Regions from separate parts of the Sphingopyxis macrogoltabida genome, predicted to be linked through region 1. Evidence: riboswitches for the same ligand, from Rfam matches in the RefSeq annotation. Region 1 holds a riboswitch; the other holds the start of a gene.
What was found. A riboswitch is a leader RNA that binds a small molecule or an ion and turns the genes downstream of it on or off. The one in region 1 is predicted to bind cobalamin.
Positions count from the first base shown of each region.

Region 1 (15,570 bases):
CAAAGGGCTTCATATATTGAACGCGGGGATCGAGCGCGATGTCCGCCAGCGCCTCGAGCCGCTTGCGCGTGCGCGGATGGGTCGAGACGATCACCGGCATGGCATAGCGCTCGGCCAGCGCGTTGAGCGTTTCCAGAAGCGAGCGCAGCCGCGCGGCGCTGTCGACATTTTCCTCGCGGTGGAGCGAGACGATGAAATAGCCCTGCGGCGTCAGTTCGAGGCGATCCAGCACGTCCGACGCGTCGATTTGGGTGCGATAATGGTCGAGCACCTCGCGGATCGGCGAGCCGGTCAGGTAGATGCGCCGGTGCTGCACCCCTTCGGAGAGCAGATGACGCCGCGCATGCTCGGTATAGACGAGGTTGAAGTCGGCGATATGGTCGACCAGCTTGCGGTTCGTTTCCTCCGGCACATTGCGGTCGAACGACCGGTTGCCGGCTTCCATATGATAGACGGGCACCTTCATGCGCCGCGCCATGATCGCCGAAATCGCCGAATTGGTGTCGCCGAGCACGAGCACCGCATCGGGACGTTCGGCGGCGATGACGCGCTCGCTTTCGGTCAGGATCTTGCCGAGCGTTTCGCCCAGTGTGCCACCGCCCGTCCCCAGGAAATGGTCGGGCTTGCGGACGCCGAGATCCTCGAAAAAGACTTCGTTGAGCTCGAAATCCCAATTCTGCCCCGTGTGGACGATGACATGCTCGGCATAATCGTCGAGCCGCGCCATCACGCGCGAAAGGCGGATGATCTCGGGGCGCGTGCCCAAAATGGTCATGACTTTAAGGCGGGACATGTCAGGCTCCGGAAACAGGATCGGCATAGGTGTCGGGCGCGGCCGGATCGAACACGGCATTGGTCCAGAACAGGGTCAGCAACGGCTTGTCGCCGACATTGACGATATTGTGGGTGTGCAGCGTCGGCATGTCGATGGCGGCCGGGGCATCGCCGCTGACGCGGCATTCCCATATGGTTTCGCCCAGGACCGGGCGGATGCGGATGATCGCTTCGCCTTCGACGACCAGAAAGCGCTCGACCTTGTCGAGGTGGAAATGGTCGCCCCGCGTGATGCCGGGATGCGTCCAGCTGAGAAAGGTCTGGCCGCCGCCACCGCCGCGCGAAGCTTCGAACAAGGTCCCGCGGGCATCGCCGTTGAGCTTGAGCATCTTTGGATATTGGCCGGGATAGAGCGCGGCGCGATAGCTGTTGAACAGCGCAAGGTCGAAGGGATCGGTGAGGTCGGGAAAAAGGTTGGCGCTGTAATCGGTGTGGAATTGCTGAATTTTGGCGAGCAGGTCGACAACCGATGTCGGCCGCGCCGCGGGTTCGATCGTCCCCGTCGTTCCCTCGATGGCGGCATCGATCGCGATCTGCGCCGCTTCGCCTGCATGGAGCAGTGTGACGCGTCCGTCGGGGTTCACATCCGGCGTCTCGCCGGCGATGACCTGCGCGATGAACGTCGCGGTGACATTGTTATAATGCGGCCGCGCCCCTTCGCCGAATATATGCGGCAGCACGAGGTTGGTGTAGCGCCCGCCCGCCGCGGCCAGGATTTCGCCGGCGATCCGCTTGCTGTTGCCATAGACGGTGTCGTTCGCGGCATGGGTCGAATTGGCATAGACGATGTGCGGCGCCGAACCGGCGGCGCGGCATGCGTCGGCCAGCCGGCGCGCGATATCGGGATTGCCGCTCGCCAGATCGGCGTCGCTGGCGCGATTGACGCCCGCGAAGTGCAGCACGGCATCGGCGCCGTCCAGCGCGTCGGCGAGCCGCGCATCATCGGCGAAGGCGCCATGGTCGAGGCGCACGAGCCCATAAGGCTCGCTCTGCTTCTTGAAGCGCGCGGCGCAATTGGCCGCGTGCAGCCGCACCGCCGCGTGATGGCCGATCAACCCGCCGCCGCCTGTGACGACGATCTTCATTTGCGCTCGCTTTCCCAAATGTCGATTTCACCCCGCACCTCGGCAAGCGTCAGCAGCAGATCCTTCACCTGCGGCACGGTCAGCTGGTTCGTATTGTGCGAATGATAATCGTCGAAATGGCTCGTCTCGCTGTCGCCTTCGCTGAAATAGGCCTGATAGTTGAGATCGCGGGCGTCCATGCGGATGCGGTAATAATCGCCCATATCGTCGCCGCTCGCCAGTTCCTGGCCGCTCGCCAGCGTTTCATAGAGCTTTTCGGCGTGGCGCCAGCCGATGACTTCCACCGGATGATCGGGGACGCCGAACAACTCCTTGATCGCGGACACCAGGTCGGCAATCGTCGATGCGGGCGCCTTGCGAATGAACAGATCGCCCTGATTGGCATGTTCGAACGCATGGTGGACCAGCGCGACCGAATCGCGCAGCGGCATCAGGAACCGCGTCATCGTCGGTTCGGTGACGCTGATCGGCCGGCCGGTGCGAATTTGCCGCATGAAAAGCGGGATTGCCGAACCGCGCGAACACATGACATTGCCATAGCGCACCATCGAGATGGTCGTGGCGGCATCGTCGGGAAGCGAGCGCGCGACCGACTGTGCCAGCTTTTCCATCATCGCCTTTGACATTCCCATGGCGTTGACAGGGAAAACGGCCTTGTCCGTTGACAGGCAGACCACGCTGCGGACGTCGTGCGCCACCGCGGAACGGACGACATTTTCCGATCCCACGATATTGGTGCGCACCGCTTCCATCGGGAAGAATTCGCACGAGGGAACCTGCTTGAGCGCGGCGGCGTGAAAAACGCAGTCCACGCCGGCAACCGCTCGATCGACGCTTTCGCGATCGCGAATATCGCCGACATAGAAGCGCACGCGCGGATCGCGCAGTTCGTTGCGCAGCGCGTCCTGCTTTTCCTCGTCCCGGCTCAGCACGCGAACCTCGTCGATATCGCGTGAAAGCATGTCGCGCAGCATGGTCTTGCCAAAAGATCCCGTGCCGCCGGTTATCAAAAGTTTTTGCATGGGTTGCTTCGGTCCATTCCTGTTTGGAGCGCCCTTAGGGCGTCGCTGTGGCTTTGTCATCCCGGCCGTCCGCGAATTGCTTCGTGAACGCGCCATCGATCGATTCTCATTACAGTCGCAGATCGACCCTCTCGGCCTCGAAGGCATATTTTATGTCATAAAGGACATGGTCGCGGCGCCCCCATTTGCGAATGGCGTCCGGGCCGAGATCGCGGAATTTCTGGTGGGCGACCGCGACCAGGATCGCATCATAGCTATTCGGCTGCGGTTTGTCGGTAAGCGTCAGCCCATATTCGTGCGACGCTTCCGTGGGGTCCGCCCACGGATCGTGAACATCGACATCGACCCCATAGGTTCGCAGTTCCTCGACCACATCGACGACACGCGTGTTGCGAAGATCGGGACAGTTTTCCTTGAAGGTCAATCCCATGACCAGAACGCGCGCGCCGTTCACCTGCACCCGCCTTTTCAGCATCGTCTTGACCAGCTGTTCGGCGACATAGGCGCCCATGCCGTCGTTCAGGCGACGGCCGGCCAGAATGATCTCCGGATGATAGCCGATCGACTGCGCCTTGTGGGTCAAATAATAGGGGTCGACGCCGATGCAATGTCCGCCGACCAGGCCGGGGCGGAAAGGCAGGAAATTCCATTTCGTCCCTGCGGCCTCGAGCACCGCTTGCGTGTCGATTCCCATCCGGTTGAAGATGATCGCGAGTTCGTTGATCAAGGCGATGTTGAGGTCGCGTTGGGTGTTTTCGATGACTTTCGATGCTTCCGCGACCCGGATTGACGGCGCCTTGTGGGTGCCGGCCGTGATGATCGATGAATAAAGTGCATCGACAAGGTCGGCGACCTCCGGATTCGAGCCCGAGGTCACCTTGCGGATCGAGGGCAGTCGATGTTCCTTGTCGCCGGGATTGATCCGTTCGGGACTGTATCCGCAAAAGAAATCGACGTTGTAGGTCAGGCCCGAGAGGCGTTCGAGGACCGGGACGCAATCCTCTTCGGTCGCGCCGGGATAGACGGTCGATTCATAGATGACGATGTCGCCGCGCTTCAATATCCGTCCCAGCGTTTCAGACGCCCTCAGTAGCGGCGTCAGGTCGGGACGTCGATGCGCGTCGATGGGGGTCGGCACCGTGACGATGAAGAGGTTGCACGCGCCAAGATCAGCCGGGTCGCTCGAGAAGCGGAGTTGTTTTGCCGCCACCAGCTCCTCTGCATTGGTTTCGAGCGTCGCGTCGATGCCCTTGCTCAGCGCGTCGATACGCCCGCGGTCGATATCGAAACCGACAACGGGTCGGATCCGGCCGAATTCGACCGCGAGGGGAAGGCCGACATAACCGAGGCCGATGACCGCGACCTTCAATTCTTCCAGCGTCGGCACTTCTGCCGTTTGCGACGACGTCATTTTCCCGAATACTCCCTGTACCAGCGAACGAACTCCTTGATGCCGTCGCGAAAATCAGTTGCCGGGCGATAACCCGTCAACCGTTCGAGCAGCGATGCGTTCGCCCAGGTAGCAGGAACATCTCCGGTCTGCATCGGCATGTAGTTTCGCTTCGCTTTGATCCCCAGTTCCTTTTCGATCGCATCGACGAAATCGAGCAAGCGAACCTTGTCACTGTTGCCGATGTTGACGATTCGAAAGGGTGCGACTGGACTGAGCGAATCGCCTGGTTCGATATCATCACGCGATGACGGGCGTACCGGCGCTGCGTCGATCAGCAGCCGAATGCCGCGCACCAGATCGTCGACATAGGTGAAGTCGCGATACATGTCGCCATGGTTATAGATGTCGATCGGACGGCCATCGAGCATCGCGTCGACAAATTTGTAGAGCGCGAGATCGGGGCGACCCCATGAGCCATAGACGGTAAAGAAGCGGAACATTGTTGTCGGCAGATTCCACAGATGGGCATAGGCATGCGCCATCGATTCATTGGCCTTTTTCGTGGCCGCATAGATCGTCAGCTGGGTATCGGCCTTTTCCGTCTCGATGAATGGCATGTCTTCATTCGCGCCATAAACCGACGAAGTGGAAGCCATCAGCAGATGCTGCACACCGTTGCGGCGCGCCGCCTCCATCACGTTGAAGGTGCCGATGACATTACTGTCGAGATAGGCTCGCGGATTTTCGAGGCTGTATCTTACGCCGGCTTGCGCCGCGAGATGGACGATGACATCGGGCCGAGAGGCGTCGATGCTTGCATCGAGCACCTCCCGGTCTTCCAGCATTGCTTCGGTCGCGGCGAATCGTCCTGACTCCATCAATTGGCGATGGCGCGTCTGTTTGAGCCGCACATCATAATAATCGGTCATGCCGTCATAGCCATGGACCTCGAACCCTTCGGCCAACAGTAGACGGGCCAAGTGAAAGCCGATGAACCCCGCGGTTCCGGTCACGTATATTCTGGTCATAAAAATCCTGTGCTGGCGGCCTTCATCCGGCCGCGTGGAGAGTTTCTGTGGCAAGTAGTTTGGATTGGTTCCAGCTTTAATGTCGAGGTTCGGCGGCTGAAACTCCCTTCAGCGGAAAAGATGATCGGCGGCGTTGGCTATTAGCAAAGGCTTTCTTCGGCCTGATGGCAGCCGGCATACTTCCGAAATCGGCTTCCGGCGGGAATGGATGGCGGTCGCTGCCATCAATGGCATTTCGATCCCGATAGGCCTTTCGTCACCCCGGGTTCGACATCAGACGCTTCGCCCAAGACGGATCGGGTATATATTCCGGCACTAGCTTTCTGACGATCGATACTGCGCTGACCGCTTCACCGCTCTGGCGGATCATCGTATCGAGTAATTGCAGTTCGCGTTCCAGCTCTTCCCACGGCCAAAACACCTCATGCGCGCGATGAATCCGCGGATGTTTTGTCGCTTCTGGATTATTCCCTAGGAGCAATTCCTCGTATAATTTTTCCCCGGGCCGCAGCCCTGTCTCGACGATTTCGATATCGCCATCGGGATGGTCGGAATCGCGGACACTCAGGCCCGAAAGATGGACCATGGCGTGGGCAAGCTCGATGATCTGGATCGGCTCGCCCATGTCGAGCACGAACACCTCGCCGCCCTTGGCCATCGCGCTTGCCTGCACGACAAGTTGCGCGGCTTCGGGGATGGTCATGAAATAGCGCGTGATTTCCCTGTGCGTCAGCGTGACGGGGCCGCCAGCCTCGATCTGGGCCTTGAAGCGCGGGACGACCGAACCGCTCGATCCCAGCACATTGCCGAAGCGGACCATGCTGAACACAGTCTTGACGTCGGGCCGGTCGGCCCGCGCCTGCAGGATCAGTTCGCAGACGCGCTTCGACGCGCCCATGATGTTGGTCGGCCGCACCGCCTTGTCGGTGCTGATCAGGATGAAGTTGGCGACACCGACCGCCTCGGCGGCAGCCACGCTGTGCAACGTCCCCATGATATTGTTGCGCAGCCCGGAGATCGGGTTCGCCTCGACCAGCGGGACATGCTTGTAGGCGGCGGCGTGAAACACGGTTTCGGGCTTATGATAGTTGTAGATACGGAACATCGACGAGCGTTCCGAGGCGCTCGCGAGTTCGAGCACGAGCGGCACGTCTATCGCCAGTTCGCGCATCAGTTCGATCAACTCCTGCTCGATCGCATAAAGTGCATATTCGGATTGCTCGAGCAGGACGAGGCGGGCCGGGCGGCACCGCAGGATCTGGCGGCATAGCTCGCTGCCGATCGAGCCGCCGGCACCCGACACGAGAACGATCTTTCCGGCGGTCGTGCGGCTCATCAGCAACTGGTTCGCCGCGACTGTCTCACGGCCGAGAAGCTCCTCGATCTGGATTTCGCGCAAATCATTGACCGTCACCGACCCCTCGATGACGCCGGTCAGATTGGGAAGCGAGCGGACATAGACCTCCTCATTCTTCAGCGTGTCGATGATCTCGCGGCGGCGTGTGCGCGACGCGCTGGGGATGGCGAGCAGCACCTCGTCGATATCGGTATCTTCGAGCAGTTCTTTCAGACGGTTGGCGCCAAATACCGGCACGCCGTCGAGGCGCTGGCCGTCGAGCCGCAGGTCGTCGTCGACGAAGCCGACGAGATGGACCTGCGATTCATGGCGAAGCGAAAGCGCCAATTGCTGTCCAGCCCGGCCCGCTCCGTAAACGAGCACGCGGCGGGCATTGACCGACACGACCTTGAAAAGGTCAAGAAGCATGAAACGTATGGCGATGCGGCTGGCACCCAGCAGGAGCAGGAAAATGATGGGGTGCAGCATCGAGAGCGTGCGCGGCACGGAAGGAAGGCGGAAGACGACGCAGACGATGAACAGCGGCACCGCCAGCGCCGCGCAGGCGATTGCCAGGTCGGTGATCGTTCGCGCGCCGGAAAAACGGATCAGCGAGCGGTAGACGCCTGTTTTCCAGGCAATGGGATACCAGAATAGCAATGCGATCGCGGCGAAGGTCAGGATCGGTTGGGAAAACAGCTCCCAGACGCCGAGACGGAGCGAAAAGGCGATCCATACGGCCGCGATGCAAAGCGATCCGTCGATGGCGACGGCGGCCATCTGGCGCTGGATACGCGGCCGGTCGACCACGAAGGCCAGCATCTTCGCGCGCCAGTCGCGCCACCGATCATCTTTTGCCGAAATCATCTATCGCCAACCGCTTTCTATGGATCCCTGCCGGAAGGCGCGGGATAGAGTATAGCAGATTGCAGGAATATTTCCCTGCGGCGACCCTGCGTTCAATCGAGACAAGTTCACGACGAACAATGCCCGTCCCATAAACGGGACGGCAACATAACTCAATATGTAACGGTAAACCTTGCCCCCGCATCCCGATCGCCTTCTGCGGCGCTTACAACTCGCGACGGGGAAAAACGATCCCGCTCCCGATGTGTTGCCGCGAACAATTCCTGCCCGATCCTCGTTTCGTCGAATCGTCATGAGATGGGGATTACTGCCATGCTGTGATCTCGCGCACAGCTGACCGGTTCATTTGAAAGGGCTATGAGCTCAGTTGTTCTGGGAACCGCCGCAGATCGCGACGGAGCGGACGCGTTCGTCGTCGTCGACTTCGACGTGCACTTCGGCGCCGAATATAGCTGCCGCATTGGCCGTCAGCGCCGCGGGCTCGGGGGGCGTTTCGGCCTCGATGCGCCCGCCCATCATCCAGACGATCCGATCGGCAAACTGCGCGGCGAGGTTGAGATCGTGGAGCACAACGGCGATTCCGCGGCCGTCGCGCCTCCGCTTCGCAAGCCGCGCCATCGTGTCGATCTGGCGTTTTGGGTCGAGTGCGGCGGTCGGCTCGTCCAGCAGCAACAGCGGCGTTTCGGCAGCGAATGTACGGGCGAGCGCGACCAGCGCCAGTTCGCCCCCCGAAAGCGTCGCGGTCGAGCGGCTTGCCAAGGCTTCGCAGCCGACCTCCTCCAGCCAGTGCCCCGGCGCAATATTTCGCTTCATGTCTTCCGCGCCGAAGGCATAACGGCCGAGTGCGACCATGTCGGCGACGAGGATCGGCCACGCCACCTCGGCGCGCTGGGGCAGATAGGCAAGCGCGCGTGCGCGTGTGAGCAGATCGAGGCTGTCGAGGGCCAGATTGTCGAGCGAAACCGTCCCGCTGTCCGGGCGCAGCAGGCCCGCGAGAATGCGAAGCAGGCTGCTCTTTCCCGAACCATTGGGGCCAACGATGGCGACCAGTTCCCCTGGCGACAGGGTGAAGTCGGTGCTGCCGAGCCGCCCGGCGATCGCGACGTTGCGTGCGGCAAGATCAGTCATGGCGCACATTTCCCCGTCGCAGCACGATGAGCAGGAAGATCGGCGCGCCGGCCAGCGCGGCAACCACGCCGAGCCGCAATTCGGTGTCGGTCGGGAGCAGCCGGACGAGCATGTCGGCGGCGATCAGCATGATTGCGCCGGCCAGCGCCGCCGGTACCAGCGTCCGGCCGGGATCGTGTCCGGCCCATGGCCGCACGAGATGTGGGGCGACGATCCCGACGAAGCCGACCGATCCGGCAAGCGCGACCGACGCTCCCGTCGCGAGGCCGGTGGCGATGACGACGATGAGCTGCGTGCGGCGATAGTCGAGACCGTGCGCGATCGCGGCCTCCTCGCCGATCGAAAGCAGCGAAAGCTGCCGGCGCTGGGTCAGCAGCAGCGCCATCCCGGCCGCCATGAACGGCACCGTCAGCCCGAGATCGGACAGCGAGCGGTTGGCGACCGACCCGAGCGTCCAGGTGACGAGGTCGGACAGCGAAAAAGGGTTGGGTGCGAAATTGAGGATCAGCGCCATCAGTGCCCCGGTCAGGCTCGACAGGCCGACGCCGATCAGGATCAGTGTCGCCATGCCGCGCGTTCGCACCGCCGCCGAAGCGAGCAGCGCGGTGACCAGCCCGGCGCCGACGATCGCGCCAACCGGCAGCGCCCACGACCAGAGTGCCGACAGGCCGAAATAGAGCGTCAGCGTCGCGCCGAGCGTCGCGCCCGATGATACGCCGAGGATGCCGGGTTCGGCGAGCGGATTGCGCGTCAGTGCTTGCAGCGCGGCGCCGCAAACCGCCAGCGCCGCTCCGACGATCGCCGCGCTCAGCACGCGCGGCAGGCGGATGTCGGCGACGATGGTCGCTGCTGCCGGGTCGCTTCCCGTCGCCCAGTCGAACAGCAGGTGCGGCGTAACGCCATCGGGGCCGGTCATCAGCGCCGCCATGGCGATGAATACGAGCAGCGCCGCGAGCAGGATGTTGGTGCGCCGCATCAGCCTTCCTTTCGCGCCTTCGCAAGCCTTGCGACGGCATGACCCGCAAGCCAATTGCCGCAGGCGAGCCAGCTTCCCGGCACTTCGACCTCTTCTGCCCGACGCGACGCTTGGGCGACGACGGGATGGAGGGACGATGACCAGCGATCCTGCCGGTAACGGGCGCTGTCGTAGAAGGCGCGGAAGACCACATCGGGCGGACGGCGAACCATCTCCTCGAGCGGCAGCGTGCCCCACCCCGGCTGTTCGCGATAGGACTTCAGTCCCGCAGCGGCGATGACATCCGCGACGAACGAACCCGGGCCGGTGGTGACATCGCCGGGCGTCACATAGAGCGCGCTCTGTGTCGGTGCCGCCGTGCCGCGCGCCGCCGCCAGTTCTGCATCATAGCCGGCAAGCAACGCCGCCGCCTTTGTTTCCGCATCCAGTTCGGCGGCGACGCGCCGCATGTCGCCTGCGACGTCGCCGAGCGTTCCGGCATAGCCGAGCTGGACGACGCGGATTCCCATCGCGCGTAGCTGCCGGTCGAGCCGGGCGTCGCCGCGGAAGGAACGAACGACGATTGCGGGGCGAAGTGCGGCGATATCCTCGATTTGCGGGCGCAGCCGCGAGAGACCGCGAGCGCGAGGCGCCGCGAAGCCGGCGTCGCTTTCCGCCTCGAACGACACGGCGCGCACCCGCTCGCGCGGCAGCAATCCCAGCACCATCTGGTCGGCGCAGAAATCGATGCTGACGACGCCGCGGCGTTCGGGCAGCGGCGCGCGCTGCTGGCAGCCCGTCAGGACCGCCAGCATTGCGAGAGCCGCCGCCGATCGCATCAGAAGCTGACGCGCACGCCGCCATAGGCCGCGCGGCCCTGCGTGCGGTAGCTGAAGACTTCCTCATAATCCTCGTCCGCGAGATTTTCGACGCGGGCGAAGACCGAGATGGCGTCGGTCAGCTTGTAGTTGGCGTTGAGGTTCACCAGCACATATTCCTTCAGCGACACGGTGGTCGGCGCGAAGAAGATCGGGTCGAGGAAGGCGACATCGGTCTGGCGACCGTTATAGCGCAGCGTCAGCGTCGTCGAAAAGCGCTCGTCCTTGCTGAAGATCGTCGCGTTGAAGCTGGCGACATGCTTCGGCCGGCGGACCTCGACCGCACCGTTCTCGCGCGCCTTCAGCCAGGTGTAGGCTAGGTCGAGTTCGATCTGCGGGATCGGGCGCGCCGACGCGAACACTTCGACGCCGCGCTGCTTCGACGTCGTCGTGCGGTTCGCAGGGGTCGCGGTGAAATCGGGGGCGGGGTAGGTCGTGTAGATCTCGCCCTTCAGCTTGTTGTCGAAATAGGTGACGCCGATCGTCGCCTGATTGTCGTCGATCGTCTGTTCGATGCCGGCTTCCCAGCCCTTCGACTTTTCGGGCCGGAGGTCGGGATTGCCGATGAACACGCCGTCCGAATAACCGTAAAGCTCGTAATAGCCCGGGTTCTTTACCCCGGTGCCATAGGCGCCGCGGATCCGCGTGCCGGTGGGCAGCTTGTAGCTCGACTGGATGCGGAAGGTCGTTGCGTCGTCGAACCGGTCGTTCTCGTCGTGACGCACCGAGGCGCCGAGCGCGAAGGCGTCGCCCGCGAGCAGCTCATACTGTCCGACGAAGCCCACATTGTCGGTGTCGCGCTTGCCCTGGAAGACGAAGGGCGAGGGGGTGGTATTGCGGAATTCCTCGCGTTCGACGTCGACCGCCGCGGTCAGCCGGTGGACGACGGTATCGGTACCGAAGCGCAGGCTCGATTCGAACGAGCCCTTGTAACGGCGCCCTTCGCTGCCGCCGTCGCGGCCGAACGCCGAATAGCTTTTGCGCACCGTGTCGGTGACCTGGCCGGTCAGCGCGTTGGTCCAGCGGCCGTCGAGCGCGGTAAACTCGGCGCGCAGCAGGCCGTGGAAGGACTGGCTGGTGAAATAGGTGCCGGGGCTGTCGACGATGAAGCCATAGCGCGGGCTGGTGCCATCGAACTCGCTGTTGTTGCTGTCGGCATCGGTATAGCCGTAGCGCGCGACGCCGGTCAGTTTGAGGCTCTCCGACGGCGACCAGATCAGCTTGCCGCTGACGCCGACATTGTCCGACCCGATGTCGCGGGTGCCGAAGCGTGCGGTCGGCGAACCGCCGGTGTGGAGATAGGTGCCCGAAACGGCATAATCGAGATCGCCACTGACCCCCGCGACGCGCACATCGCCCGAGAAGGTCTCGAACGAGCCGCCTTCGGCGCGGGCGCTGATCCCGGGCGCTTCTGCGCCGGTCAGCGTGATATAGTGAACGACGCCGCCGATCGCATCCGACCCGTAAAGCGAAGATTGCTGGCCGCGCAGTACCTCGATCCGCGCGGCGGGCGAGGCGATCAGGGTGCCGAAATCATATTCGCCGTTGAACGGATCGGACACCTCGATGCCGTCGATCAGCGTCAGGACATGATTGCCCTCAGTGCCGCGGATGCGAAGCTGCGTCTGCCCGCCGATCGCGCCAAGCCGGCTGACGGCGACGCCCGGCACGTCGCGCAGGACGTCCGACAGCACCCGCGTCTGACGGTTTTCGATTGTCTTGGCGTCGAGCACGGTGACCGACGAGCCGAGCTGATCGACGCGGACGCCTTCGCCCGAACGCGACGCGGTGACGACGATCGTGTCGCCGGCTTCGTCGGTGGTCGCGAGGTCGGGGTTCGCCTGGGCGAATGCGGGCGATGCCGCGGCGATGGCGAGCGCCGACAGGCTCGCACGATAAACAGCAATATGCATTATAGTCCCTCCAACGTAACGGCCTTGCCGTCACGCGAGGAACCTCGCCTGCCGCCGGTACACCCCGCCCGCGACAGATAACGGCGACGCTCGGGCAGGTCTCCTGGCTTGCCGGATCATCGGAGGACGCGGCCTTCCCGGAACCGATGTTCCAGTGGCATGTTCGCATCCACCTCACCGACGACAGTTGCGGGGGCAGCGCCGGCTTTACCGGACTTCCCTTTTCATCCCCGTTGCCGGGGAACCTGAGGTCACGGGGCGGGCCGCTAGCAAAAGCGTGGCTTGGCTGCAATCGAGAATCTATAGATGGACAGAGGTGAAGCCGAAGTTGATTTGGTTGCAGATTGCGATCGCGAAAACGGCAGTATGTACGGCGGCTAACCCTGTCTTGCCGAAAGAAACAGCCGCGATTCGGGTGCAAAGAAACATTGCTGTCTTGTGGGATACGAATATATTGACGCCGCAAGCTGTGGATGGAGATTCTAATGAATGTTATCTCAAAGGCCGTAATCGCCCTTGCCGCAACGTCGCTGGCGGCGGCGCCGATTGCTGCTTCGGCGGCACCTGCGACTATGGTCGAAGGTGTTCGCGCCACCTCGACCACGGAAGACCAGAGTGAGTTCAACGGCGACTCGACGTGGCTATATGTATTGCTGGCACTCGCTGCGGTTATCGGCGTTGTGCTTTTGCTCGACGACAATGACGACCCGGTGAGCGCCTGATCCTGTCCATAGCAAATGAGTGATTAGCTTGTGGTAGCAGGCTAACCTCATTTTGTCCGGTTGAAATAGCGCCACGGCGCTAGGTCTCAAGGGGACTTTCGCCTCTTCTGATCGCCCATGCAGATCAGATTCCCCGTGGTCACGCGGCGGCCCGCTAGCAGATTATGTGGCAATGGAGCAATCACTCCATCGAACCGCAGCTATCTTCTCTATTCGTGTCTTCGGTTCGCTTGCAAACCGGGGTTTGCTCACCACTTGATCTGACCGATGGCGGAGCACGAAACGCTGGAGGAGACCGCGCCTAGTCCTGGCTTGCCGCGCGATCGGGATGGGCGCGGCGCCAGCGAAGGCCCATCATCAATATCCACTGCCAGAATATCGTGTTGATGATGTCGAACACCGAATCTGGCATCCGCCACGCCCCGTGCGCAATTCTGTCGGCAATTTCCTTCATCACTGCTGCCGTCAGAACGAAAAGAAAGGGTCCCCAGGTTGCGAGTGACCGGCGGGTGATGATCCTGGCAAGGATCAGTATCGCCATGCCGCCGTGAACATGGGCGAGGCTGTCTGACGCTCCGGTCATGCTCGCTATTTCGCCGCTGAGTGGGCGGTAAAAGTCGATAATATATTTCATTAGATCTGCATGGTCAGGCGCGGGATTCCGGTCAACGGCTGCTGTTAGAAAAGTAAGGAAATCTATGGCGAGGTAATGCGACGCAAATATTTGCTTGGGCTATCGCTGGCGCGCGGTGGTGTACCAACTCGCTAGGCCGGGGCCTGGCCATCTCCCTCCCATATCCGCTCGCTGAAGCGCGCGAGCCGCGGAATTCGGAGGCGCCGACTGGCTGTCAGCGCCTCCATCCTGTCGGCGCACTGCAGAAGCAGCGACAGGACGGGTCATTCTGGGGAGCTTCCTATCGCTTTTCAAGCTCGGTGCGATTAATCGTTTGGATGGTCCAATTGTTAGCGAGATCGAGGACGCTGGCGGCTTCATGATCGGCGGCATCATCCTACTCGCACCATTTCGAATGGCGGTCCTCGTTCGAGCGCTTTGCTGCTTGAGGGCAAGCGTTTGCTGCCGGAGCAGGCGGATGATCCGTTGCCTCTTTGCGATCGACCAAATTCACCGGTTGCGCATTGCTTTCGCCTGAAGTCGCGTAGTACATTCGCCGGAACGATTTTCTGGATGTCCGGACGACGGCTTGCGTTTCCCAAGGCCTTCGAACTCGACGCGATTGCGGCCCGCCGCCTTGGCTTGATAGAGCATTTTGTCTGCGCGCTCGAATTGCGACCGGAATCCGGGTTCGCTCGAAGTCGCACTCGCCAACGCGCTGACGCCCATACTGGCCGTTACCGGCCCTGAAAGGCCTGACACAGCCTTGGCTACCATAGCGGGAATCGCCTGTCTTCGGCGCTCCGCCAGATCGAAGCCATTGTCACTGCGTAGCAGGAGGACAAATTCCTCGCCTCCGAGGCGGTAGGCGAGCACATCGGCGGTGGGTTGAAGTGCCGTGGCGACCGCCTTGAGTACCGCATCGCCAACGGCATGCCCGTGAGTATCGTTGATCTGCTTGAAATGATCCAGATCAAGGACCGCCAAGGTGTCGAAGCCCTCGCCGCGATGTTCGGCGTAGCGCTCCTCAAGCGCCCGGCGATTCAACAATCCAGTCAACGAATCGCGTTCGGAGAGGCGTTCGAGCAATTCGGCTTCCGTGCGCGCGCGGTCGCGTTGTTTCTTGAGGGTCATGAACCGATCGGCAACGCCCATCGCAGTCGACATGACTTCGAACACGCAGCCACAATAGAAGAGCAACATCGCGTCCTCGCTTTCCAGCGAGGGCAGGAGACCTGTTACGAGCCTTGTCAGGCCGACCGCGACCATCGGCGCCCAACCGACCATCTGATATTTCGCTGCGCGGCTGCCGCGCCGGAGGGCGTCGATCATCGACCAGATGAAAATTGCGAGAATGGGGGCGAACCCGGCGGTATATATGGTCGACTGGACCGGCCGTGCGACAAACGGGAAGGCGGCGTGAAACAGACTCAGGAAAATGGCAGCCCCGGCGCAATAGGGCAGGGAGTGTCGCAGCTTTGCGTGGAGGCAACCCGGCTCGACAAAGCTGTATGTGAACATCGCACCTGCCGCAACCGAGAGGCCGAAGGTCATCGTGGCCATCCAGCTGAGCGTCATGACCGGAAGGCCGAGGAGGATGGGGGAAAGACCCGATGATATCAGGATGGTGAGTACCAGCGAAACGGCAAGCGCCGAATGCCAGAGGACGAACGGCTCGCGCAATATGCGATAAAAGGCCGCATTGAAGATGAGCGGCATAAGCAACATCCCGACCAGGCCGGCCAACAAGATCAGGAAGCGCGTCTGGCCGGGGCTTTGGCTATCATCTTTCGAGG
Region 1 is NZ_CP012700.1:3,937,586-3,953,155, reverse strand. It holds gene wecB (non-hydrolyzing UDP-N-acetylglucosamine 2-epimerase) at 1-793, opposite strand, end outside; gene AN936_RS18375 (NAD-dependent epimerase/dehydratase family protein) at 795-1,919, opposite strand; gene AN936_RS18370 (SDR family NAD(P)-dependent oxidoreductase) at 1,916-2,941, opposite strand; gene tviB (Vi polysaccharide biosynthesis UDP-N-acetylglucosamine C-6 dehydrogenase TviB) at 3,051-4,352, opposite strand; gene AN936_RS18360 (NAD-dependent epimerase/dehydratase family protein) at 4,349-5,362, opposite strand; gene AN936_RS18355 (polysaccharide biosynthesis protein) at 5,619-7,565, opposite strand; gene AN936_RS18350 (ABC transporter ATP-binding protein) at 7,929-8,693, opposite strand; gene AN936_RS18345 (FecCD family ABC transporter permease) at 8,686-9,669, opposite strand; gene AN936_RS18340 (ABC transporter substrate-binding protein) at 9,669-10,463, opposite strand; gene AN936_RS18335 (TonB-dependent receptor plug domain-containing protein) at 10,487-12,439, opposite strand; cobalamin riboswitch at 12,515-12,703, opposite strand; gene AN936_RS18330 (hypothetical protein) at 12,925-13,161, shown strand; gene AN936_RS18325 (hypothetical protein) at 13,463-13,795, opposite strand; gene AN936_RS18320 (diguanylate cyclase) at 14,285-15,570, opposite strand, start outside.

Region 2 (15,570 bases), 1.5 Mb from region 1:
GCGGGCCGATTGCGACAAAGGTGCTTCACGCTATGCGGCAACTTCGACAACATCCGGCCTCGCTCGTCGAAGTCGGTCTGATGCTCTACCCCGACTGCCAGACCGGCATGGTCCACGGCATCACCGACCTGTTCGACATCGCCGGCCGCTTTGCGGTCGACAACGGCCGGGCGCCGGTTCGCGTCAGCCATTGGCGATTGCAGGACGGCGGGGGCTTTGCGCGCTGCTACGACAGCCATCCGGGCGAACCGGCGGGCAATTCGCCCACAGTGCTGATCGCGCCCGGAAGCCTCCACAAGCTGCTGGAGGCGGATGAGGTCGCACCCTATGCGCGCTGGCTGCTCGACCGGCATGCACAGGGGGCGGTGCTGGCGTCGAATTGCGGCGGCGCCTTTGCGCTCGCCGCGACCGGGCTGCTCGCGGGGCGGCCCGCGACAACGCATTGGTATTTCGCCGAGGAGTTCAAGACGCGTTTTCCCGATGTGCGGCTGGAAGCCGACCGGATGGTGATCGACGACGGAGACATCGTCACCGCGGGCGGGCTGATGGCGTGGACCGACCTAGGCCTGCGCATTGTCGAGCGGTTGCTCGGGCCTTCGGTGATGATGGAGACCGCGCGCTTCCTCCTGATCGACCCCGCAGGACGCGAGCAGAGGAATTATGCGAGCTTTGCGCCCAAGCTGACGCATGGCGATGAGGCGATTCTGAAGGTTCAGCACTGGCTGCAATCGAAGGAAGGCCGGGTGAACGGCGTCGGCGAGATGGCGCGCGAGGCCGGGTTGGAGGAGCGGACCTTCCAGCGCCGGTTCAAGGCGGCTACCGCGATGACCCCGGTCGAATATGTCCAGCACATCCGCGTCGGCAAGGCGCGCGAACTGCTGGAATTCACCAGGCGTACCGTCGACCAGATCGCGTGGAGTGTCGGCTATGAGGATGCGGCGGCGTTCCGCAAGCTGTTCCACCGCATTACCGGGCTGTCGCCGAACGAATATCGCCAGCGTTTTGCGGTGCCGCAGCCGCTGGCCGAAGTTGCCTGAAAAAATATTTTCACCTGCGTGTCGATTTTGCGGCGGCTCGTTCGTCGTCCTGATACGAGGCCGATCATGGCCCGACAAAGAGGAGTTGAACGATGCGTGTGATGGTTTTCGTCAAGGCGACCGAGGACAGCGAAAAGGGCCTGCTGCCCACCGAGGACATGACCGAGATGTTCGAGGCGATGGGCAAGTTCAACGAGGAACTGGTGAACGCTGGCGTGATGGTCGACGGCGACGGGCTCAAGCCTTCGTCGGCGGGCAAGCGGATCGCCTTCGATGGCGCGAGCCGGACGGTGATCGACGGACCGTTCGCGGAAACGCGCGAACTGGTCGCGGGCTATTGGGTCTGGGAGGTCAAGGATATGGACGAGGCGGTCGCCTGGGCGAAGCGCTGCCCGAACCCGATGCCCGGGCCGAGCGAGCTCGAGATCCGTCCTTTCTACGAAATGGAGGATTTTGGCGACGCGATGACGCCCGAACTCGCGGAACGCGAACAGGCGTTGCGCGACAAGCTCGGCAGTCAATAATCGATGCCCGCCGCCGTGCTTGCCTCCCCGGCGCTCTTCGCCGAGAAGGCGGGCATGGCAGCTGGTGAAACCCATCGTGCGATCGAGGCCGTGTTCCGGATCGAGCGGGCGCGGCTGATCGCCGCGCTTGCCCGGATGACGAGGGACGTCGACCGTGCCGAGGAACTGGCGCAGGAGGCGCTGCTTGCCGCGCTGACCGAGTGGCCGAAATCGGGGGTTCCGGACAAGCCGGGCGCCTGGCTTACCGCAACCGCCAAGCGGCGCGCGATCGACGGCATCCGGCGTGGCGCGATGCAGGATCGGAAGCATGCCGAAATCGCCCATGACCTGGGCGGGGAGCGCGACATGAGCGCAGAAGCGGTCGAGGCGGCGCTGGACGATCCGCTCGGCGACGAACTGCTCGGCCTGATCTTTGCGGCCTGCCATCCGGTGATTTCCCCCGACGCACGCGCTGCGCTGACCCTGCGGCTTGTCGGCGGACTAACGGCCCTGGAGATTGCCCGCGCCTTCCTGTCGAACGAAGCGGCGATCGCGGCGCGGATCACCCGGGCCAAGAAAGCAATCGCCAAGGCGGGAGTCGCGTTCGAGGTGCCGCGCGGTGCCGAACTGACGTCGCGGCTGGGATCGGTGCTCGAGGTCATCTACCTGATCTTCAACGAGGGCTATGCGGCGACTTCGGGGCCGTCGCTGGTTCGCCCGCTTCTCTGCGCTGAGGCGCAGCGGCTGGGGCGCATAGTTGCCGGATTGATGCCCGATGAGCCCGAAGTTTGGGGATTGCTCGCGCTGATGGAGATTCAGGCGTCGCGGCTGACGGCGCGTGCCGGGCCCGATGGCGCTTTCGTACCGCTGACCGAGCAGAACCGGGCGCGCTGGGATCAATTGTTGATCCGCCGCGGGCTGAATGCACTCGCGCGCGCCGAAGCATTGGGAGGCGCCGAAGGGCCTTATGCCTTGCAGGCCGCGCTGGCGGCGTGTCATGCGCGGGCCCGGCGGGCGGAGGATACCGACTGGACGCGCATTGCTGCGCTCTATGACCTTTTGGGAAGGGTGATGCCTTCGCCGGTGGTCGAGCTCAATCGTGCGGTGGCGCATAGCATGGCGTTCGGACCCGAAGCAGGCTTACGGCTGGTTGATGGGATTGCCGATGCGGCGCTGCTCCGAAACTATGCGCCCCTTCCTGCCGCTAGGGGTGACTTCCTGCTCCGCGCCAGGCGATTCGAGGAAGCGAAGGCCCAGTTTGAGACCGCAGCCGAGCTTTCGGCGAACGAGCGCGAGCGTGCTTTCCTGCTCGCGCGGGCCACGGCCTGCGCGGCGGCCGACCGCTGATGCGGGCGACGGTCGAGACGATCGGTGCCGAAGCGCAGCCGCTTGTTATTCTCGACGATTTCGCAGCCGACCCCGATGCGTTGCGCGAACAGGCGCGGGTCGCCGCGTTTGCGCCCGCGCTGAATCACTATCCCGGAATCCGCGCCGCGCTGCCGGGCGATTATCTGTCGGCACAATTACCTGCGATCGAGGCCGCGGTGCGACAGGCTTTCGGTCGCATTGGACCGGTCAGCGTGATCGATGCGAGCTTTTCAATCGTTTCGACGCCGGTCGAGGCGCTGACCATCGCGCAGCGGCTGCCGCATATCGACGCTTTCACTGCCGACCGGATCGCGCTGATCCATTATCTTTCCCCGGTGGCGAGCGACGGTACCGCTTTTTTCCGTCACCGGGCGACGCGGTTTGAAACCATCGACGAACAGCGTCGCGATCTCTTCTTTCGTCACCTCGAGACCGAGTTGCGGCATGTAGGGCCGCCGCCGGCCGCCTACATCGCCGGCGACACGCCGCTATTCGAATGCGTGCACAGTGTCGAAGCCCGCTACAACCGCGCGCTGCTCTATCGCAGCACGAACCTCCACAGCGGCGCCATCGCAGCCGACGCGACCTTGTCGGAGGATCCATGCAGTGGACGCCTCACCGTCACAGCTTTCTTTTCGATCGGCGCATAGGGCACATTGCGGCGCCCGATTGCCACGCTCCATCGACACCAAATGCGGGCTGTTCCACAACGGGACAACGGTCTGTCGCACTGCGGTGTATAGCGAACGACAAAGCGCTTATGGGCGCCGGCGATTCCTCCTTCATCCATTTATGGACATGATTTACATGGCTTTATCCTCCCGTTCTCTGCTTCCCGTCGCGCTTGTCGCGGCGGTGCTTGCCGTTCCCGCCTTGGCGCAGAGCAGCCAGATCAGCGGCATCGATGCGCTCCGCGAATGGAACCTCGTCGTCCTTGGCGATCTCAACAGCTCGTCCGAGGTCGAGGGGCGCACTTTCGTCGGCGGCAACCTGTCGGGCAATTCGTCCAACTATGGCATTCGCGCGACGACGTCGGCGAACGGTCAGCCGGGGCTGACCGTCGTCGGCAACGTCACCGGCAGCCACAAGAATCTCAACAACGGATCGGGCGCCATCGTCGGCGGCAATGTGTCGAGCGGTTTCAACCTCAACGGCCCGAACCAGACGGTGAAGGTCGGCGGAACGATCAGCAACACCAACGTCAACCAGAATACGGTGCTGTCGAATATCAACGCCAGCAATCCAGCGTTCGGCGTCAATCTGCAACAGGACAAGACGCGGCTGTCCGGGAGCCTGAACAGCCTGTCCTACGAGATGGGGACGCTGAAAACGAACAGCCAACTGACCATCCAGGGCAACCGCGGTACCTTCACTGCGCAGCCCGATGCGAAGGGGCTGGCGGTGTTCAACATCAGCGCTGCCGACCTCGACAAGATCGGCGAGATTCAGTTCAATCTGAACGGCGCCGACACGGCGATCGTCAATGTCAGCGGGCGGACGATCAACCTCAATGACAATTTCCTCGGCGGCACCAACAACCTTGGCGAACATGTCATCTGGAATTTCCCAGAGGCCGAGAGCCTCAAACAGTCGACGGCATGGGGCGGGTCGGTGCTGGCGCCGCTCGCCGATGCCGAGATTCGCAATTACATCCAGGGATCGGCAGTGTTCGGTAACCTGACCCAGAATGGCGAAATGCATATCGGGACGTTCAAGGGCGGTTATGTCAGCCCGCCGAGCGGCGGCACTTCTTCGGGCGGCGGAACGACGTCCAGCGGTGGAACTTCGTCGGGCGGTAGCTCGGGCGGGGCGGTGCCGGTTCCTGAGCCCGGCATGTTCGGACTGTTCGCGCTCGGCGTCGGCGGGTTGCTCTACATGCGCCGCCGCCGTGCGAAGACGGACGCGGCAGGCGACGAGTAATCATCGCTCGGACCGGTGAAAAGCGGAGCTTTCCACCGGCCCAGCGCGGCACGATGCTTTCAGCCGACGGCATCGGCCTGGCGCACCGACGAGTTGGCGCGCATCGCCTGCGCTGCCGCGACCATCGCGATCAGCGCCGGGCGGACCTCTTCCCATTTCCGCGTCTTGAGCCCGCAGTCGGGGTTCACCCAGATTTGCTGCGACGGCACATGTTTGCCAGCGAGCGTGAGCAGGTCGGCCATCTCGCTAACCGCCGGGATGCGCGGCGAGTGGATGTCGTAAACGCCCGGTCCCACCTCGTTCGGATAGACATAGGTGGCGAAGGCGCCGAGTAATTCCATCTGCGATCTTGCGGTCTCGATCGAGATGACGTCGGCATCCATCGCCCCAATGGCGCGGATGATGTCGTTGAATTCCGAATAGCACATGTGGGTGTGGATCTGTGTGTCGTCGCGGACACCCGACGCGGCGATGCGGAAGCTTTCAACCGCCCAGTCGAGATAGTGCTGCCACTCGCCGCGGCGAAGCGGCAGGCCTTCGCGGAGCGCGGCTTCGTCGATCTGGATGATCGCGGCACCGGCGGTTTCGAGATCCTGCACTTCGTCGCGGATCGCCAGCGCGATCTGGCGGCAACTTTGCTCGCGTGGCTGGTCGTCGCGGACGAACGACCAGTTGAGGATGGTCACCGGGCCGGTGAGCATGCCTTTCATCGGCCGCTCGGTCTGTTCCTGCGCATAGCGCCACCAATCGACGGTCATCGGCGCGGGGCGCGAGACGTCACCATAGAGGATCGGCGGGCGGACGCAGCGCGAGCCATAGCTTTGGACCCAGCCGGCACGGGTGAAGGCAAAACCGGCAAGCTGCTCGCCGAAATATTGCACCATGTCGTTACGCTCGAACTCACCATGGACGAGGACGTCGAGGCCGATTTCCTCCTGCCAGCGGATCGCGGCGCGCGTTTCGGTGCGGAGATACCGGGCATAGGCCGCGTCGTCGATCTCGCCCTTGAGATGCGCGGCGCGGGCTTTCCGCACTTCGGGGGTCTGGGGGAAGGAGCCGATCGTCGTCGTCGGATAGGCCGGCAGGGAAAGGCGCGCTTGCTGGACTTCACGGCGGGCGGCGAAAGGCGAGGTGCGCCGCGCCGCGTTTTCGTCGAGCGCGGCGAGGCGCGCCGCGACCGCCGGGTCGTGGATCTTCGGCGATGTCTGCCGGGCGACCGCAGCGATCCGCGATGCCGAAAAGGCGGCGAAGCTGGCGTCTTCGCCCTCATTCAGCGCCTTGGCAAGCGCGGCCAGTTCCTCGATCTTCTGCACCGCGAAGCTCAGCCATTGGGCGATTTCGGGATCGAGCGCGGTTTCGAGTGCGAGGTCGACCGGAACGTGAAGCAGCGAGCAACTGGGCGCCAGAATGAGGTCGCGCCGGCCCGCCAGATCCTTGAGGCGCCAGTAGAGGTCGGGAAGATTGGCGCGCCAGACGTTGCGGCCGTCGATGACGCCGAGCGACAGCAGGACGTGCGGCGGCAGCTTCTGCAGCGCCGGTTCGAGCTGTCCGGGAGCCCGGACGAGGTCGAGATGGAGGCCGTGAACAGGAAGCCCTGCGACAAGGTCGAGGTTATCGCCGAGGCCGCCGAAATAGGTGGTGAGCATCAGTTTCGGCCCGCTGGTGGCGAGGCGGGCATAGGCACGCTCGAACGCCGTGCGCTGCTCGTCGGTCAGGTCGAGGACGAGGCAGGGTTCGTCGATCTGCACCCATTCGGCGCCGGCACCGGCAAGGCGACCAAGGATTTCGGCGTAGGTGTCGAGAAGCTGGGGGAGCAGCGCCAGCGGTTCGACCGCCTTGCCCTTGGCGAGCATCAGATAGCTGACCGGACCGAGAAGGACGGGGCGGGTCGGATAGCCGAGCGCTTTCGCTTCCTCATACTCGTCGAAAATCTTGGTCGAGGCGATGCGGAATGTCTGGCCGGCGGTGAGTTCGGGGACGAGGAAATGATAGTTGGTGTCGAACCATTTGGTCATTTCCATCGCCGTGGTGTCGGCGGCGGCGTGGGTGCAGCCGGCGTGGCCGGCATCGGCCTGCGAACCGCGGGCCATGGCGAAATAGAGGTCGGGATCGACGGTGTCGCCGTCCCAGTCGTAGCGGCGCGGCACAGCGCCGATCAGGGCGCTGGTGTCGAGGACATGGTCGTAGAGCGAGAAGTCGTTCGACGGCAGGATGTCGGCGCCGAGCGCCTTTTGTCGGGCCCAGGCCGAAGCGCGGAGGCCCGCGGCGGCGGCGCGGAGGTCGGCGAGCGAGGATTTGCCGGCCCAATAGCTTTCGAGGGCATGCTTGAGCTCGCGGCGGGGGCCGATGCGGGGAAAGCCGAGGGTAGCGACGCGGACAGTCATTGTTCAAACACCTTGCAAGGGGCAAGGCGCCGGTCAGACGGGCAGGCACGGAACAGCGCACCCCAAAGCAAGGCGGGGCCGGCACAGGCGTGCATGCGGCCTGACCGGGCACCCCGCCGGAGGACGTATCTGACGAGGCAGGTCTCCTGGCTCGCGGATCGCCGCGGCGGTCTGGCCTTCCCGGTCCCTTGCCGGACCAGTGACACGTAGCGACCGCCGCTCACCGCTTACAGTTGCGGGGGCAGCGCCGGTTTTGCACCGGCTTCCCGTCTTAGCTCCTTGCCCGCAAAGCGGACGCGGAGAACCTCGACAGGCTGAAGCATAGCCTGTCGCCCTCCTCTGTCAAGCATCATATAAAGATTTCTTTATATGATGTACCCGCTCCTACAATGCCACCGCCAGCGTCGCCCCGGTCGCCGCGACGATGGCGAGCAGGATCGCCGCTTTCGCGCCATATTCGGCGAGGAATCCCGCCGGCCGGGCGGCAAAGGGCGGTTCGTCGTCGAGCGTCGGCCAGAGGGTGTCGGCGCCCGCGTCGGGGTGCGCGGGCACCGCGGCGGCGGGGGCATGCGGGCGCGGCGGGCGTCCGGCGGGCGAGGCGATGCCGGGGCCGCTGATCCCGCTGGCGAGGACGAGCTTTTCGAACGCCACCGCCATCTTCTCGCGCCCCAGATATTCCTCGATCGCGGCGCGCGCCGGGTCGGGCGCGGCGGGGGCGGGCAGCGCGGCAACGGTGCGCTCGATCTCGCCGTCGAGGGCGTGGAGGCGGTCGATCGCCTCGATGATCCGTTGCCGGTCGCCGCTTTCCATCGCCAGTTCGAGGCGGGTGAGCGACAACATGCCGGCGCGGCAATATTGCAGGCCCCAGAACATCCCGGCCGCGTCCGGATTCGCCGGATCGACCGGCACGGCGGGGCGGGCGCCCGTGGCGGGGGGCGTAAATGCGTTCACGATGCTTACTCCATCAGCCAACCCCTGCCACCGCGCCTAACGCCAAAGCGGCGGCGGGCGATACGGCGATCCGGTCAGGCGTGGGCGCGCTGCGGCGGGCGGCGGGACGACTCACCTTTCCCCGCTTACCGTCATCCCGGCGAAGGCCGGGATCTCGCCCCTGCTAAAGGCCGCGCCCTTGAGATCCCCGCCTTCGCCGGGATGGCGAGTCAGGGGGTCAAATCCTTCCCCATGCGGATCATCGGCACCGCGACGCCATCGGCGCCCGGGGTGTCGACATGCTCGATCGGGGTATAGCCGCAGGCGCGGTACAGCGGCTCGCCCGACAGCGTCGCCATCATCTCGGCACGGCGAAAGCCCGCGGCGCGCGCGGCGTCCTCGCACAGCGTCATGATCATCCGCCCGACCCCGCGGCGGGTGAAATCGGGGTGGGTGTACATCGCGCGGATGCGCGCCGCGTCGACCGCGGGGTCGAGCGGCGCCGGATCGCGCAAATCCTTGCTGTGGTCGCCGCCATAGAGCGTCGCGCGATGCGACCAGCCGCCGCAGCCCGCGATCCTCACCCCGTCCGCACCCGCTTCCTCGATGACGAAGTAAGTGCCGTCGGCGATGAGCTGGGTATCGAGCCCCATCACCGCGCGGCTGGCGGCGATCTGCGCGGGGTCGAGAAAGCCCTGCTGCAACTCGGCGATGGCGCGCGCCATCACGTCGCGCAGCGCGTCGAGGTCGGCGGGGGTGGCAAGGCGGTGCGTCAGCATGGCGCCGGTATAAACCGCGGCGCGGCGGCGTCCAGCGGTCGCAAGCGCCAGAAATGCTGGGGGTTGGGGAAGCGGCGTGGCCGTGCACCACAGGGAGCATTAGCCGCCCGCATGTTTTGCGGCCTTTGCGGCCGGCGCCGGATCGTTGGCGGGTGTCGGCAGGCCGAAAAAGGCGCGGCGGGCGGCTTCGCCGGCGGCGCGCAGCGGGGCGATGGCTTCGGCGAAGGCGGCGTCGAGGGCGATTTCCTCGTCGACGTCGAGGGCGCGTTCATAGCCTTCGTCGCCGAACCGGCCTTCCTCGTCGCCGATGAAATCGTCGGGCGGCGGGAAATTGGTGCGCCATTCGCCGCTGTCCTCGTCGGGCCAGACGGTCATCGCGGCCGCCTCTTCCTCCGGGGTCGGTTCGGCGTCGGGTTCTTCGTCGCAATCGGCGGAAATCCGCGCAACTTCATTCGCGATTCCAGTGCCGCGCCAGAGGGCGGCGAGGGGCCCCGCGCGGTTGTCGCGGCCGGCGAGCCAGAGCGCGAGCGCGGCCGCCATGCCGGTTGCGGGGCTGGTTTCCGCTGCGCTGTCGGGCGCCGCGTCGGCCGATGCTTCGGCGGCGGCGGTACGCGCGGCCTCCGCGGCGTCGAACAGCGATAGGAATCCCGGCCAGTCGCCGGCAATGACCTGCGCCAGCATTTCCTCGCCCGCCCGCGCGCGCGTTTCGACCATCTTGTCGAGCCGCGCGAGCATCGCGAGGCCGAGGCGGCTGTCGATGCGGCGGCGCTTGTAGAGGCTGCGATCCTCCTCGCGCATCACGGTGGTCATCTCGTCATGCCCCCAGATCGCGCGGTCGAGCAGCTCGTCGACGAGCCGCCCGCGCGCGATCAGCAGCGCCGCGGCGCAGCCGAGCCGGAACGCCGCGCCCTCGGGCCGCTGCCTCAGCTGATAGACGGCGGCGGGCGACATGCAGACCTTCGCCGCCGAAATCTTTACCGACCCGTTGGTGGCGAAAGCTTCGAGAAAATCGCGCTGGAGCCGCGGCGTCCAGTGATAGCTGCCGGGGGCGGGGATATGCGCGGGATCGTGCGGGGAGTCGTCCATCGATTCGTCCTTTCGGTTGGGTGAAACCGACAGAATGAACCATATGGGTGAATTGTAGGAAAGGGGATTCTCTGGCGTTAAGCCGATTTGCCGCTAAAGACAGCTTCGTAGACATCGACGACGATGCCGACCATCGCACGGCAAATCTTCTCCCAATTGATGGTGTCCATTTCAATCTTATGCTGAGCGGGTCGATAGTGGACGATGGAATTTCTGAGCTTGTAAATAGCTTTTGATGCCCTGTTATTCAGCAGCTCAAATTCTTCGGGCAGGTCCAGATCGGAAAATTCCTCCAAAATCGCCTTAAGATCGACCGCCGATGAAAATTTCGTGAGGCGCGTTAAGCTATCTTCCTCACGCGGATGCCACCCCAGATTGTCCTCCAATGCTCGTGCAATCTCGTCCCAAGATGTTTTCAAATCTAGCGCGCTCGCTAAACTATGCGAACTCGAATAAGAATAGAGAGCTTCTAGGCATCGGTATAGAGCAAGAAAAAAGCTGCTCTTGTCGCTGTCGAATATTGATCGGCAAAGGACGCGATATGGAATACGATTTTGGTCAAGCCCACACATTGATCGCAAGGTGAAAGCAAGGTCGCTCTCGACCCAAGAGGCGCCTAACTCACACTCATCGACGCAAGCCTGAAAGAATACATTCCACGTTTCTTCATCGCCTTTTTCCTTCTAGTCCGTAGATACGAATTTTGGGAAAGAGAGATGCGACGCTCTCGTGATCGTGACCGAGATACTGTGGGTCAGTGGTCTTATCTGACCACTCAACAACCTCTCGGATTTCCGCCGGCGAAGCGGTGGGGCGCGGTTTTAATTCTGCCAAGGCAACAGTTGAAAATGCAGGGTCAAGGTCCAACTCGGCTTGGCTTAGAAATCCTTGGTTGCGCTCAAAGCCAATCGTGCAAAGGTAGGACTTTGACGATATATTCAGTCTTGCGAGCTTTCTGTGTGGACCGAAATGAACGCAATCACCGATGTCCGCATTTATCATAAAATGACGATCGGGACCTTTAGAAGAAATCCATCTTGGACTGCCTCCATTCTGCAAATTTAGTCCTCTGGCCGCGCAATATGTATCCAGAATCTGAAAAATTGACTGGTTAGCGCCGATCAGGTTTCTTGACACTTCTAGTTGGCTCGCCAGCAGGGCTCCATGTTTCTCAGTTCAAAATTTTCACTAATGAGAACTTGGAAACCTTCAAAATAGACACCACGCTCATAACGGCCAACTTGCCCGACGCGTCGATCAAGCGTTTCTGCGAGAACATCGAGCTTTAGGAAATCTCCCAACTCTTCCGCATTCATGGTTTCAAGTTTTGAGAGCAGCGCCAAAGCATTTTTCTCAAGCTGCGCCATTCGGGATTCACGGTCGGTTGATTCCCGATCCATGCCCGGTCGTCCCAATACGTGCTGAGCAGTTGCTACCGTGAAGCCAATTCTTGCAGGCTGACTGTCGAAAATGTTTCGACCTTTGGAAAATTTTGCATTCGTCCCATTGTCATATCGTGAGAATGATACATCCAACTTCGTTAATACGGAAAGCGTCGTGTAAAAATACTCTTGAAACGATTTATCGGACAAGTTTTCCACGAAATCCAGACGTGAAAACTCATCTGAAAGAGCTTCCTTGGTATCTACGTTCGTCTTGCGTAAGGAAAAAGCCAAGTACAACTCGACCAACGCATCGCTACTAAATTCTCCAGGATTTACGCGTCGACCGGGCTTGTCCGGCGTGAACATGCGGTTAATCTCAGGAACCTTGTCCTGAACTTCATTCAATAGCGGTGCAAACACGACCGAGAGCTGGCGTGCTAGCGTCCAAGGAACTTGGCCGGTATTGAGGACGAGCATGCGATACACCATCGTTCGCACATTCTTGGTCAGCCAGAACTCCACTCGCATTTGATTGTTTCTGACAGCAGAGTCTATCTCGACCGCTTCAAGGAGGGCGGAAGTCCGCTGCATCCCGTCAATGATGGATAGGTCTTTACGAACTTCATCGGGGAGAATGTCCGTCGGAGTCTTCGCCTTTGTGATAGGATATTCAGCAAATTTCGCTTCATCTACGACGGCACCAATAACGACAGGTGGCAAGATGGCGCCGCGCCTAAGATCGCCAACCATTCTGTCTCTTATTCGCTTGGCAGTCGTCGTTTTGAGAGTGTCACGCTGTCCGCTCAACGCGCCGCGAGCTGAGTGCGCCGTCTTGATTAAATCTATGTAGTCGCCGACAGACATAGTAGTTTGAACCGAATAACATTCGGTCCGCTTGTCGTGCAGCCAGTTCATCTCGCTCATACAGACTCCGTTTTGTTGATGAACGTATGGCGGCAGTTAGTCTCGCGATCCAGATAAAAGACTTGAGAGAACGCCAATTTAGCGGACTCTAGCGGCGCCAATGATCAAGCCCCATTAGCCGCCGACAAAATCGCCCGCACGCTCGCCGTCGCGACGTCCGTATCCAGCCCGCAGCCAAACAGGCTTTTCCCGTCCGCCGTGCGGCATTCGACATAGGCCGCGGCTTGCACATTGCTGCCCTGGCCGATCGCGTGCTCGCTATAGTCGACGATGTCCATCACCGGGCCGCCGCTTTCGCTGAGCGCGGCGATGACGCTCGACATCAGGCCGTTGCCGCGGCCGCTGACGCTGCGCGGGGTGCCGTCGATGGTGAGCTTGCCGGCGAAGATGCGGTCGGCGCCCGAGTGCGTCTCCGACCAGTCGACGAGCTGGAAGCGCTTGCCCGACGTGGTCAGATACTGGCCCTCGAAGGCGTGCCAGATGTCCTCGGCGCCGAGTTCGCGGCTCGTCTGGTCGGCGAGTGCCTGCACGACATGGCTGAAGCTCGCCTGCATTTTCTTGGGCAGTTTCAGGCCCTTGTCCTGTTCGAGCACCCAGGCGACGCCGCCCTTGCCCGACTGGCTGTTGACGCGGATCACCGCTTCATAGCTGCGGCCGAGGTCGGCGGGGTCGATGGGCAGATAGGGGACTTCCCAGCGTTCGTCATTCTGGCGCTCGCGCGCGGCGAAGCCTTTCTTGATCGCGTCCTGGTGGCTGCCCGAAAAGGCGGTGTAGACAAGCTCGCCGCCATAGGGGTGGCGCGGGTGGACGGGGAGCTGGTTGCAATATTCGACCGTCTGGATGACCTCGTCGATGTTCGAGAAGTCGAGCTGTGGGTCGACGCCCTGCGTGTACATGTTGAGCGCGATGGTGACGAGGCAGGTGTTGCCGGTGCGCTCGCCATTGCCGAACAGGCAGCCCTCGACGCGGTCGGCGCCCGCGAGCAGGCCGAGTTCGGCCGCCGCGACGCCGGTGCCGCGGTCGTTGTGCGTATGCAGGGAGATGATCGCGCGGTCGCGATTGGGCAAGTTCTTGCAGAAATATTCGATCTGGTCGGCGTAGATGTTCGCCGTCGATGCCTCGACCGTCGCGGGGAGGTTGAGGATGATCGGCTTGTCCGCGGTGGGCTGGAGAATGTCCATCACCGCCTCGCAGCAGGCGATGCTGAAATCGAGCTCGGCGGTCGAGAAGGTTTCGGGGCTATATTCGAAGCGCCAGTCGGTGCCGGGCAGGCGCGCGGCATTGTCGCGGAGCTGCTTCGCGCCCTCGATCGCGATCTGCTTGATGTCGGCCATGTCCATGCCGAAGACGATCTTGCGCCACGCGGGGCTGACCGCGTTATAGACGTGGACGATCGCGGTCTTTGCGCCCTCGAGGCTGTCGAAGCTGGTGCGGATGAGGTCGGCGCGGCTTTGCGTGAGTACCTGCGGCGTCACATCGTCGGGGATGCGGCCGTTCTTGACCAGCCCCGAGATGAAGTCGAACTCGGTCGCGCCGGCGCTGGGGAAGCCGACTTCGATCTCCTTGAACCCGCAGCGGACGAGCAGGTCGAAGAAGCGCGCCTTTTTCTCGGCATCCATCGGGTCGATCAGCGACTGGTTGCCGTCGCGCATGTCGGTGGAGAGCCAGATCGGCGCGCTGGTGGTGACGCGGCCGGGCCATTCGCGGTTCGCCAAGGGAACCTGCGGGAAGGCGCTATACTTGACCGAGGGGTCGCGGAGCATGGGCATGAATGTGGTCTTCTTCTGCTGTCGGTTGCGGTGCTTGTCGATCGGACCCTTGAGCGGGTGGCCGCGACTAGCGCGCAGCCAGTGTCACGCCCAAGGGCGTGTAAGTCGCAGAAGAAGAAGGGCGTCGGAGCGCATGGGCAGGCTATTGGTTCAAAATGTCGCGCTTGGCAAGCGGAGAGTGCGAAAATTGCGTCGGCGTGACGCTCAGCCCGTCACCCACTCGACCGCCGGATCGCCCATATCGATGACGTCGCCGAGCTCCCAGACGTTGGGATAGCCATAGCCGACGAGGTTGATGAAGGTCTGGATATTGAGCGCGAGGGCGCGCGACTTCATCGGCACCGGGGCGCGGTCGTTCGCGAAATTATTGTTGCAATAGATGAGGATCGGTCGGTCGGGATTGGCGCCGATCACCGCGGCGAGGCTGTCGGCGGTGAAATCGGTGAGCGGCAGGTTGACTGCGCCCGCGATATGCCCGGCGGCGAAGGCGTCCTTCGAGCGCGCGTCGAGGAGGAGGACATCGGGCTTTGCGGCCTCGGCCTTGAAGCGGTCGAAGGGGAGCAGGCGTTCGGCGCGTTGCGGCGCGACGCTGGCCGTGAGCTGCTGGAAGGCGGGGTAATCTATCTGCGGATTGGCTTGCGCCAGCGCGGGGGTGGGGGCGAGCGCGAGAGCGAGAAGCAGGGTGCGGCGCATGATGGTTCCTCCCGATAAAGACGGGGAGGTTAGGCGGGGTGCGATGGCTGGGGGATGAATATAGTCCACCGTCATTGCGAGCGGAGCGAAGCAATCCAGAGCGGTCTATGCCACTCTGGATTGCCGCGTCGCCTTTGGCTCCTCGCAATGACGAGCGAAGGGCCCTTACTGCTTCTCGAACGCCGCGTGGATTTCGAGTTCGACTTCGTCGCTGACCATCGGGATGCCGTAGGCGATGCCGAAGTCGCTGCGTTTGATCGTCGTTTCGGCCTGGAAACCGACGGTTTCCTTCTTGTTCATGCCGGTGCCGGCGCCGTGGAAATCGACGTCGAGCGTCACGGGCCTGGTCACGCCGTTGAGGGTGAGGTTGCCGGTGACCTTTGCGTCGTCGCCGTCGTCGTCGAGGACGACGCTGGTCGAGACGAATTTGGCGTCGGCGGGCGCGGCGCCGAAGAAATCGGGCTTGCCGCCGTCCTTGCCGGCGCGCAGCAGATGGGCCGTGAGGCCGGCGTTGGCGGTGGTGACCTTGGCGACCGGGATCGTCACATCGACCTTCGTCGCGGCGGGATTGGCGGGATCGAGGACGAGCGTGCCGGTCACGTCGCCGAAGATGCCGGTATATTTGCTGAAGCCCAGATGATCGACTTCCCAGACGACCATCGTGTGCGCGGAATCGGCCGCGTACGTGCCCGCCGCGACGCGTGTCTTGTCGGGCTGGCCCGGAACCTGCGGCGCATTCTGCGCGATGACGGGAACCGCGACGGCGGCAGCGAGAGCGACGAGGGGGAGAAC
Region 2 is NZ_CP012700.1:2,416,614-2,432,183, reverse strand. It holds gene AN936_RS11465 (GlxA family transcriptional regulator) at 33-1,037, shown strand; partial or broken gene AN936_RS11460 (YciI family protein) at 1,130-1,480, shown strand; gene AN936_RS11455 (RNA polymerase sigma factor) at 1,616-2,887, shown strand; gene AN936_RS11450 (DUF6445 family protein) at 2,887-3,558, shown strand; gene AN936_RS11445 (choice-of-anchor A family protein) at 3,716-4,828, shown strand; gene metE (5-methyltetrahydropteroyltriglutamate--homocysteine S-methyltransferase) at 4,888-7,212, opposite strand; cobalamin riboswitch at 7,331-7,536, opposite strand; gene AN936_RS11435 (hypothetical protein) at 7,597-8,163, opposite strand; gene AN936_RS11430 (GNAT family N-acetyltransferase) at 8,373-8,921, opposite strand; gene AN936_RS11425 (hypothetical protein) at 9,021-10,007, opposite strand; gene AN936_RS11420 (hypothetical protein) at 10,085-10,393, opposite strand; gene AN936_RS25315 (hypothetical protein) at 11,147-12,316, opposite strand; gene leuA (2-isopropylmalate synthase) at 12,421-14,085, opposite strand; gene AN936_RS11405 (rhodanese-like domain-containing protein) at 14,290-14,778, opposite strand; gene AN936_RS11400 (YceI family protein) at 14,944-15,570, opposite strand, start outside.
Region 2: it holds a riboswitch for cobalamin, as region 1 does, so the genes downstream of both, metE (5-methyltetrahydropteroyltriglutamate--homocysteine S-methyltransferase) here and AN936_RS18335 (TonB-dependent receptor plug domain-containing protein) in region 1, are expected to answer to the same signal.